Regions from separate parts of the Pseudomonas sp. PDNC002 genome, predicted to be linked through region 1. Evidence: predicted binding sites of a transcription regulator. Region 1 holds the regulator's gene; each other region holds the start of a gene.

What was found. The regulator FliA, encoded in region 1, starts transcription of late flagellar genes. The targets are predictions, from matches to a motif close to CTAAAGTTTNNNNNNNNNNNGCCGNTAA.
Region 2: a site for FliA is predicted at 1,941-1,968, ahead of JVX91_RS15165 (methyl-accepting chemotaxis protein). Genes of this name have one in related genera too.
Region 3: a site for FliA is predicted at 1,913-1,940, ahead of JVX91_RS07595 (methyl-accepting chemotaxis protein). Genes of this name have one in related genera too.

The regions. Positions count from the first base shown of each region.
Region 1 covers NZ_CP070356.1:3,074,785-3,078,058, forward strand. The annotation lists gene flhF (flagellar biosynthesis protein FlhF) at 1-101, shown strand, start outside; gene fleN (flagellar synthesis regulator FleN) at 267-1,094, shown strand; gene fliA (RNA polymerase sigma factor FliA) at 1,091-1,840, shown strand; gene JVX91_RS14175 (chemotaxis response regulator CheY) at 2,040-2,414, shown strand; gene JVX91_RS14180 (protein phosphatase CheZ) at 2,434-3,216, shown strand; gene JVX91_RS14185 (chemotaxis protein CheA) at 3,249-3,274, shown strand, end outside.
Region 2 covers NZ_CP070356.1:3,281,253-3,284,526, reverse strand. The annotation lists gene JVX91_RS15165 (methyl-accepting chemotaxis protein) at 1-1,883, opposite strand, end outside; gene JVX91_RS15160 (hypothetical protein) at 2,157-2,531, shown strand; gene JVX91_RS15155 (flavin reductase family protein) at 2,546-3,154, opposite strand; gene JVX91_RS15150 (hypothetical protein) at 3,233-3,274, opposite strand, start outside.
Region 3 covers NZ_CP070356.1:1,649,620-1,652,893, forward strand. The annotation lists gene JVX91_RS07595 (methyl-accepting chemotaxis protein) at 1-1,828, opposite strand, end outside; gene JVX91_RS07600 (16S rRNA (uracil(1498)-N(3))-methyltransferase) at 2,015-2,722, opposite strand; gene tatC (twin-arginine translocase subunit TatC) at 2,719-3,274, opposite strand, start outside.

The sequences.
Region 1 (3,274 bases):
GCCGCGCGGTGAGCCTGCAAGCGCCGGACGAACCGAGCGAGGACGCCATGGCCGACATGTTCGCCGGCCTTTACCAGCAGCCGGTGCGTCGCGCCAGCTGAGAATTGTGAAGCCCCAGGTGGGGTAGTGGGGCGGCCGACTGGGTTGCCCAAGCGATGCGGATGCTCTGCAAGATGATCCGCGAGCGCCGGCGGCGGGGAGCACCGCAACCGGATTAGCCGAAGCGTCTGATGCGCGACGGTCGAACGACGAGACAAGGTATTGATATGGGCATGCATCCCGTTCAGGTAATCGCAGTCACCGGTGGCAAGGGTGGCGTCGGCAAGACCAACGTGTCGGTGAATCTGTCGCTGGCGCTGGCCGATCTGGGCCGTCGCGTCATGCTGCTGGATGCCGACCTGGGCCTGGCCAACGTCGACGTGCTGCTGGGCCTGTCGCCCAAGCGCACGCTGGCCGATGTGATCGAAGGCGAATGCGATCTGCGCGACGTGATCCTCCAGGGTCCCGGCGGCATCCGCATCGTCCCGGCGGCCTCGGGCACCCAGAGCATGGTGCACCTCACGCCGATGCAGCATGCCGGCCTGATCCAGGCCTTCAGCGACATCAGCGACAACATCGACGTGCTGGTGGTGGACACCGCCGCCGGCATCGGCGACTCGGTGGTGAGCTTCGTCCGCGCGGCCCAGGAAGTGCTGCTGGTCGTCTGCGATGAACCCACCTCCATCACCGATGCCTATGCTTTGATCAAGCTGCTCAACCGTGACTACGGCATGACCCGCTTCCGCGTGCTGGCGAACATGGCCCACAGCCCCCAGGAGGGCCGTAACCTGTTCGCCAAGCTGACCAAGGTCACCGACCGATTCCTCGATGTGGCGCTGCAGTATGTCGGCGCCATTCCCTACGACGAATCGGTGCGCAAGGCGGTGCAGAAGCAGCGTTCGGTGTACGAGGCGTTCCCGCGCAGCAAGGCTTCCCTGGCCTTCCGTGCGGTGGCGCAGAAGGTCGACAGCTGGCCGCTGCCGGCCAACCCACGAGGGCACCTGGAGTTCTTCGTCGAGCGCCTGGTGCAACATCCCACGGGTTCGGCCGTATGACCGCGGCCTCCGGAGCGCGTATGTACAGCAAGGCGCAGGCGCACAACGCCCAGGAACTGCTGATCCAGAAGCACGCACCGCTGGTCAAGCGCATCGCCTACCACCTGCTGGGCCGCCTGCCGGCCAGCGTGCAGGTGGAGGACCTGATGCAGGCCGGCATGATCGGCCTGCTGGAGGCGGCGAAGAAGTACGACGCGGGCAAGGGCGCCAGCTTCGAGACCTACGCCGGCATCCGCATCCGCGGCGCCATGCTCGACGAGGTGCGCAAGGGCGACTGGGCCCCGCGTTCGGTGCACCGCAACACCCGCATGGTCAGCGACGCCATCCGTGCCGTCGAGGCGCGAACCGGACGTGACGCTAAAGATCAGGAAGTTGCTGCCGAACTCAATATGAGCCTCGAAGAGTATTACGGCATCCTCAGCGACACCCAGGGCAGCCGGTTGTACAGCTTCGACGACATGCTGCAGGACGGCGAACAGGGTGGCGGCCTTGCCGAAGACGCTTCGCACCACGAGAACGAGCCTTCCCACGGTCTGGAAGACGAACGCTTCCAGAGCGCGCTGGCCGACGCCATCTCCAAGCTGCCCGAGCGCGAGCGCCTGGTGCTGGCGCTGTACTACGACGAGGAACTCAACCTCAAGGAGATCGGCGAAGTGCTGGGCGTCAGCGAATCCCGCGTCAGCCAGTTGCACAGCCAGTGCGCCGCGCGCCTGCGCTCGCGTCTGGCGGAGTGGCGCGCTCGCTGAGCATCGGGTAGTTTCGCGGCAGCTTCATCCGAGTGAAGAGGCTGAAGGGAATTTCCTTGGGAAAAACCGCAGGTTAGGAATTTTCAGGGTGACGTTTCCTTGACGTCCCCCGCAACAGTGAGCGCACGACGCTCAATGAATTGACGGCACGCCCGGCAGGGCGCGTTTGGTATCGATGGAGGCAGGCTTGGACAAGAACATGAAAATTCTCATCGTGGACGACTTTTCCACGATGAGGCGCATCATCAAGAACCTCCTGCGGGACCTGGGGTTCACCAACACCGCAGAGGCCGACGACGGCACCACTGCGCTGCCGATGCTGCATAGCGGCAACTTCGACTTCCTCGTTACCGACTGGAACATGCCCGGCATGACCGGCATCGACCTGCTTCGTGCGGTCCGTGCCGACGAGCGCCTCAAGCACCTGCCGGTGCTGATGGTGACCGCCGAAGCCAAGCGCGACCAGATCATCGAAGCGGCCCAGGCCGGGGTCAACGGCTATGTGGTCAAGCCTTTCACCGCTCAGGTGTTGAAAGAAAAGATCGAGAAGATTTTCGAGCGGGTCGGCAGCTGAGGCTGACCAAGAGGGCGTCATGGATTTCAACGAATCCGCGGGTGACTTCGAGTCGACCCTGAAAAAACACGCGCGCGAATTGGTCGACTGCCTCGAACGCGGCGACGTTCAGACTGCCGTGCAGCTGATCTCCGAGCTCAACCAGGCGCGTGATCGCGGGCTCTACCAAGAGGTGGGCAAGCTCACCCGCGAGCTGCACAACGCCATCGTCAACTTCCAGATCGATCCCAACTCCCGGCACGCCGAGGAGATGTCGCAGATCGCCGATGCCACCGACCGCCTGTCCTACGTGGTGACGATGACCGAGAAAGCGGCCAATCGCACCATGGACCTGGTGGAAGAGTGCACCCCGGTGGTCATGCACATCGAGACCCAGGCCAAGGAGCTGCAGGAAGACTGGTCGCGCTTCATGCGCCGCGAGCTGGGCCCCGAGGCCTTCCGCGACCTGGCCAAGCGCGTCGAGCAGTTCCTCTATATCAGCGCCCAGGACAGCCGCAAGCTCTCCGCCCACCTGAACGACATCCTGCTGGCGCAGGACTTCCAGGACCTCACCGGGCAGGTGATCAAACGCGTCACCAAGCTGGTGACCGAGGTCGAGTCGAATCTGGTCAAGCTGGTCTGGATGGCGGGGCAGGTCGATCGTTACGCCGGCATCGAGCATGACCACGACGGCATGCGCGACGCGGTGGAAAAAGAAAGATCGTCCAAGGGTGAAGGTCCGCAGATTGCTGCCGATACAAGAAAGGACGTCGTGTCCGGTCAGGACGATGTCGACGATCTGTTGTCCAGCCTTGGTTTTTAAGCGTCCGCTGACGCTGTAGAGGGAGCACCCGAATGAGCTTCGACGCCGATGACGAAAT
Region 2 (3,274 bases), 210 kb from region 1:
GTGGATTCCATGGCCTGCGCCGATTCGTCGGCGATGCCCCGGATGCTGGTGACGCTGCGGCTGATCTCCTCGGCCACCGCGCTCTGCTGTTCGGACGCGGCAGCGATCTGCTGGTTCATCTGGTGGATCACCGCCACCGCCGAGGCGATGGTGCCCAGCGCGGCTTCGGTCTGCACCGCGTCGCCCACGGTCATTTCCACCAGCGCGTGGCTGCGCTGCATGCGTTGAACGGAGGTAGTCGCCCCATTCTGCAGGGCGGCGATCAACGTCTCGATTTCGGCGGTGGACTGCTGGGTACGTCGCGCCAGCGCCCGCACCTCGTCGGCCACCACGGCGAAGCCCCTGCCCTGCTCGCCGGCCCGCGCGGCCTCGATGGCGGCGTTGAGCGCCAACAGGTTGGTCTGTTCGGCGACGTTCTTGATCACCACCAGCACGCTGCCGATGCTCTGGCTCTCGCGGCCGAGCTGCTCGATGCTTTCGGTGGCCGCGCGCACGGCGTCGGCCAGTTGCTCGATGCGGCCCAGCGTCTGGCGCACCACGTCCTGTCCGCTGGCGACCTTGCCGTCGGCCTGTTCGGCGGAACTGGCGGCTTCTTCGGCGTTACGCGCCACATCGTGGACGGTGGCGGCCATCTGGTTCATCGCCGTGGCGACCTGGTCGGTCTCGGCCTTCTGGCTGTTAACCCCGTGCTGGGTGCGCTCGGTGACGCTGGACAGCGCCTGCGCCGAGGCGGTGATCTGCCCCACGCCATCGCTGAGCCGGCTGACGATGCCGCGCAGGCTGTCGGCCATGCTGCCGACAGCGCCCATCAGTTGCCCGACTTCATCCTTGCGCCGCACCTCGACGCTCACGCTCAGGTCGCCCTCGGCGATGCGCCGGGCCATGCCGATCACCTGGCGCAGCGGCCGCACGATCATCCAGGTGATCAGCAGCGAGGCCAGCGCACCGACCAGCAGGGCCAGCACCGCCGAACCGATGATCAGCAGCGCGTTGGTGCGCAGCTGCGCCAGCATCGCCGAGCGCTGCGCAGCATAGGCGTTGTCGACCTGCTGCATGACCTGGGCGGCGCGGTCGTTCATCTGCGCGTGGACCTGTTTCTCTTCCTCCAGCGCGGCGGTGTACTCATCGAGCTTCTCGACGAAGGCGTTGATGTTGGTGATGACGTCCTTGAGCACCGACACGTAGGTCGGGTCGGTGATGCTTTCCTGCAGCTTGGCGGACAGCTCCAGCGCCTCGGCGGCGGACTTGATGCGGCCACCCTCGGCCTTGGCCTCGCTGCCGGCCTCCATGCGCGAGCGCGCCTCGTTCAGGCCCTGCAGCACCAGGCGATAGAGCTGGCTGACCTGGGCAGCCTGCTGCAGCAGTTCCTCGCCTTTCTGGCCCTGGGAATCCTTGAGTTCGTAGGCGCCGTCATCGGCGAGGCTCGATTGCAGGATGTCCAGGCTGTTGGACGCACCGTTCACCGACCAGGTGGCGGCATCCAGCGACAGGCGCCGGCTCTTGCTGGACTTCTCGAATTTGTCGAATGCCGCGAGGTAATCGGCGATGCCCTGCTCCGCCTGCGCCATGGTGGCGGCCTGGTCCGGCTGGGTCTTCAGTCGCGCTACCGCGTCATTCAAATTGCCGGCATGCTCGCGCAGGCGCTTGGCGGAGGCCTCACTGGCATCGATGACGAAATCCTTCTCGCTCTGGCGGATCTCGAGCATTTCACGGTTGATGGTCGACATGTCGCTGAGCAGGTCGAAGCGCTGGGAAATCGCCCGCAACGAGGTCACGCCGATCACCGCCACCACGGCGGTGAGCAACAGCACCAGGCCGAAACCGATGGCCAGTTTCTTCGCTGTACCCATGTCGGCCAGACGACGCTGCACGTAGGCAACCATGGCTTCTCCCCCCATCCGCAAAAGGCGCCGCAGGAAATCCCTAAGGTCTCCTGATCGTTATCGTTGCTTTTGGGCGGAACATTAGGAGCGCCATCGGGTACTGGATAGAGGGTACGGCGGCGATGGCACGGTGATGCTGCACAGAGATACGTGGAGGTCGTATCCAGAACACTAAAAGGAAGTTTCCGAATCGACATTCGGATATAGCCGACATCGACCATGCACCCTGACCGCGCAAATTCCGACACCTGTCTTTCGACTCCAGGTGCTCGGATGAACGCCTTCTACCAATTGATCTCGCAGCGCCCACTCGCTGGATTCACCACCGAACTGATGCTGCCGGAGCTGTACGGCGAACAGCGACGCCTCGATCCGCTACTCCTCAAGCACGGGCTGCTGCCGATTCGCCGCTTCGTCTGTCCGCTGGCGTGCGACGATCAGAAGGGCGAATGGCTGGACTGCTGGTTCGAGGGGAACACCGGCCTGTGCCTGGTACGCGGCATATTCGACCTGATTCACTGCCAGGCCCTGGAACTGCCGCGCCGCCAGGAGCTGCTGTCCGAACTGTTCACGCTCGCCGAACGGCTGGAGGTGGCGCGAATCAGCGGCGTCCCCTGGCAGCTTGGCCTGGAGCTGGAGTTCGCCTGACGCCGGACGCGCCGTTACTTGGGGCGGATCATGCTGAAGGTGTCGCGGGTGTAGCTGTACTGGGTGCCGCCCAGGCGGCCTACCAGATCGAGCCGCGCTGGGTCGATGTGGCGCTCGTCCTGCATCACCGCATCGTCGATGTGCGCCAGCAGCACGCGGGCGAAGATCAGCATGCTGGACGGGTTCTGCGCCGGGTACGGCATGATTTCCGCCAACTGACACTCGAAGGCCACCGGCGCCCCCACTACGCGCGGCGGCGCCACGCGCTCGCTGGGCACGGTGGCGATACCGGTGTGCTCGATTTCGCTGACGCCATGGGGCAACCAGGCGGCGGTGGCGTTCATGTGCTCGGCCTGGGCGGCGCTGACCAGGTGGATCACCAGTTCGCCGGTCTCGCGCACGTTGCGCAGGGTGTCCTTGACGCTGCCGTCTTCGCGCACGCTGGTGTTGATCAGCAGCGTCGGCGGCGCATCGCTGATGACCTGGAAGAAGCTGAACGGCGCGAGGTTGCTGTGGCCGTCCGCGGACAGGGTGCTAACCCAGGCGATGGGGCGCGGCGTGACGGTGGAAGCCAGCCAGCGATAGGCGTCGGTCTTGGACAGTTGGGTGAAGTCGAGTTGCATGGGCTGATCCGGACAAAACGGTGAGCGATGCGGTGGGAAGACGCGGGCCACTTCATGCAGCCCGCCAGCGCGGCAGGCTCAGCGGCCGGCGCGGGACTCCTTGATGTAGAAGCGCGCGCG
Region 3 (3,274 bases), 1.4 Mb from region 1:
CGGCGGCGGTCTGCTCGGAGATGTCGCGCACGTTCATCACGCTGCGGTTGATCTCCTCGGCCACGGCGCTCTGCTGCTCGGAGGCGGCGGCGATCTGCTGGTTCATCGACTGGATGGTCGACACGGTGCGGGTGATGGCGCCCAGACGCTCGCCGGCGCGGCGGGTCAGGTCGACGGTGCTGACGGTCAGGTCGCGGCTGGTTTCCATCATCTGCACGGCCTGCTGGGTGCCGCTCTGCAGGCCGGCGATCAGCTCTTCGATTTCCTCGGTGGACGACTGGGTACGCTGCGCCAGGCCACGTACTTCGTCGGCTACCACGGCGAATCCGCGACCGGCGTCGCCCGCGCGGGCGGCTTCGATGGCGGCGTTGAGCGCCAGCAGGTTGGTCTGCTCGGCCACCGCCTTGATCACGTCTAGCACGCTGCCGATCTTCTCGCTTTCGCGCTTGAGCTTGAGCACCGACTCGTTGGTGCGGCCGACTTCGCCGGCGAGGCGGTCCATCTGGTTCACCGCTTCGTTCACCGCGCCTTCGCCATCGCGTGCCTGGCGGTCGGCGGCGGAGGCGGCCTCGGAGGCTTCCTCGGCGTTGCGCGCGACTTCCTGCACGGTGGCGGCCATCTCGTTCATGGCGGTGGCAACCTGGTCGGTCTCGGTCTTCTGGTTGTTTACCCCGGCGCTGGTCTGTTCGGTGACTGCGGACAGTTCCTCGGCGGCGCTGGCGATCTGCGTGACGCCGTCGTGGATGTGGCTGATCAGCTCGCGCAGGGACAGGTTCATGCGCTGCATGCTCTTCTGCAACTGGCCCAGCTCGTCATGGCGAGTGGTGGGAATGTCGCGGCTGAGATCGCCGTCGGCGATGCGCTCGGCATGGCCGAGTACGTCGCGTAGCGGATTGACGATCTGCCCGGTGATGACCCACGCGGCGATGGTGCCCAGCACCAGGGCGATCAGCGCGGCCAGGCCCAGCAAGGTCTTGGCCTGGGCGACGCCGGCGTCGCGCTTGGCGGTCTGGGCGGCGGTCAGGTCGTTGCTCAGCTTCTCGATCTGCTGGCCGCTGTCGCGCATGCGGTCGCGCGCGGCCTGGCTGTCGTTGACCTCATTGCGGTAGTTGGTCAGCGCGCTGCGGTAGGTTTCCAGCGCGTCGAGGGTGCCGCGGAATTCGTCGCTCAGTTCGGGCGGCGAGGTCTTCATGTCGCTCTGCACGCCTTCGATCAGCTGCTGCAGCGCGTTGAAGGCGCCCTGTTCCAGGTTCTGCGCGTCGGTGCTGGTGTAGGCCATCACCTGCAGGCGAGCCTGCATGACCGCACGGCCGAGGCCGGAAAGATCCTGCAGATGCGCCAGGCTCTCGGCGCTGCCGCCGTTGACCAGCTTCTGCTCGGCCTTCTGCAGCCCTTCGCTGACTGCGCCGGCGGACTTGATCAGCACCTGCTTGGCGGCGTCGCGCTCCTCGAAGGACTTCAGCAACTGGGCGTAGAGGCGGCGGTATTCGACTGACAGCTCATGCTGCTGGTCGATGACGCGACGGTCCTCGGTCTCGGTGAATTTCTCGCTCAGGGAGCGATGGCGCTGGTCCAGGCGATCCAGGGTATCGGCCACCGCCTTGGCGTCTTCCGGCGCGCGGGTGGACTGGAACTTCAGCCGGGCGATGCGCAGGTCCTTGGCGATCGCGACCAGCTCGGAGATCTCGCCGAGCTTGTCGCCGCGGTTGATCACGTTGCCCAGGTTGATCCAGCCGGTGAGGGCGATCAGCAGGGTGAGCAGCAGCACCAGGCCGAAGCCTGCGGCGAGTTTGAGTTTGACAGTCAGGTTGTTGAACCAGCGAAACATGAAGGCGGCGCTCCAGGATTGAACGGGGCCGGTACGCATGGCTGAGCGGGGAATGCGCAGAGTGGGGGACGACCGGTACCGCTGATATCGGCGCGGGAGCGTGGAACTGAAGAGTTCCGGAGTGCTTTTTCTGACTGGCGGTTCACGCTGGAGGCCGCGTGGTTACTGGCTTTGCGCCAGTTTCAGTTAGAACAGTCGTGCCAAAAGCGCGGTCACGGCGGTCTCGACACGCAGGATGCGTTCGCCGAGTTGCACCGGGTTCAGTCCGGCCTCGCGCAACTTGTCCACTTCGTAGGGAATCCAGCCACCTTCGGGGCCGATGGCCAGGGTCACCGGTTCGCTGAGCGCGCGCGGGCATTCCGGCCACGGGCCGGGATGGCCGACCAGCCCGAGACTGCCGGCGGCCAGGGCTGGCAGGCGGTCTTCGACGAAGGGCTTGAAGCGCTTCTCGATGATTACCTCGGGCAGCACAGTGTCGCGTGCCTGTTCGAGGCCGAGGATCAGTTGCTCGCGCACGGCGTCGGGTTCGAGGAAGGGGGTCTGCCAGAAGCTCTTTTCCACCCGGTAGCTGTTGAGCAGCACCAGGCGCGGCACGCCCATGGCGGCGACGGTCTGCAGCACGCGGCGAAGCATCTTCGGGCGGGGCAGGGCGAGCAGCAGGGTCAGCGGCAGCTTGGCCGGCGGGGCCTGCTCGAAGCTGACCTGAAGCTCGGCCTCGTTGGCCTCCAGGCGCAGCAGGTGGCCTTCGCCCATCAGGCCGCCGAGGCGGCCGACGCGCATCCGGTCGCCACTCTCGGCGCGGTGGACTTCCTGCATGTGGATCAGCCGGCGGTCGCGCAGGATCACGCGGTCCGCCGCCACGAAGTCGGCGTCGTCGAGCAGCAGCAGGTTCACGGGCGGGTGGCCGGCGGCTGGTCGCCCTTGGATTCTTCTTCCTCTTCCGGGCCGCGCTTGCGGATCAGGTGGCTGAACAGCACGCCGGCTTCGAACAGCAGCCACATCGGCACCGCGAGGAGAGTCTGCGACAACGGGTCCGGCGGCGTGAGGATCATGCCGACCACGAAGCAGCCGATGATCACGTAGGGCCGGATCTTCTTCAGGTAGGCCACGTTGACCACGCCAATCCACACCAGCAGCACGGTGGCGACGGGAATCTCGAAGGCCACGCCGAAGGCGAACAGCAGGGTGAGGAAGTCCAGGTAGCTGTTGATGTCGGTCATCGGTGTCACGCCTTCCGGGGCCTGGCCGAGGAAGAAGTGGAACATCAACGGGAACACCAGGAAGTAGGCGAAGGCCATGCCGGCGTAGAACAGCACGATGCTGGACGCCAGCAGCGGCAGGGCGACGCGCTTCTCGTGCTTGTACAGGCCGGGCGCGATGAAGCCCCAGACCTGGCCGAGGATCACCGGCATGGCGAACAGCACGGCGACGATCATGGTCAGCTTC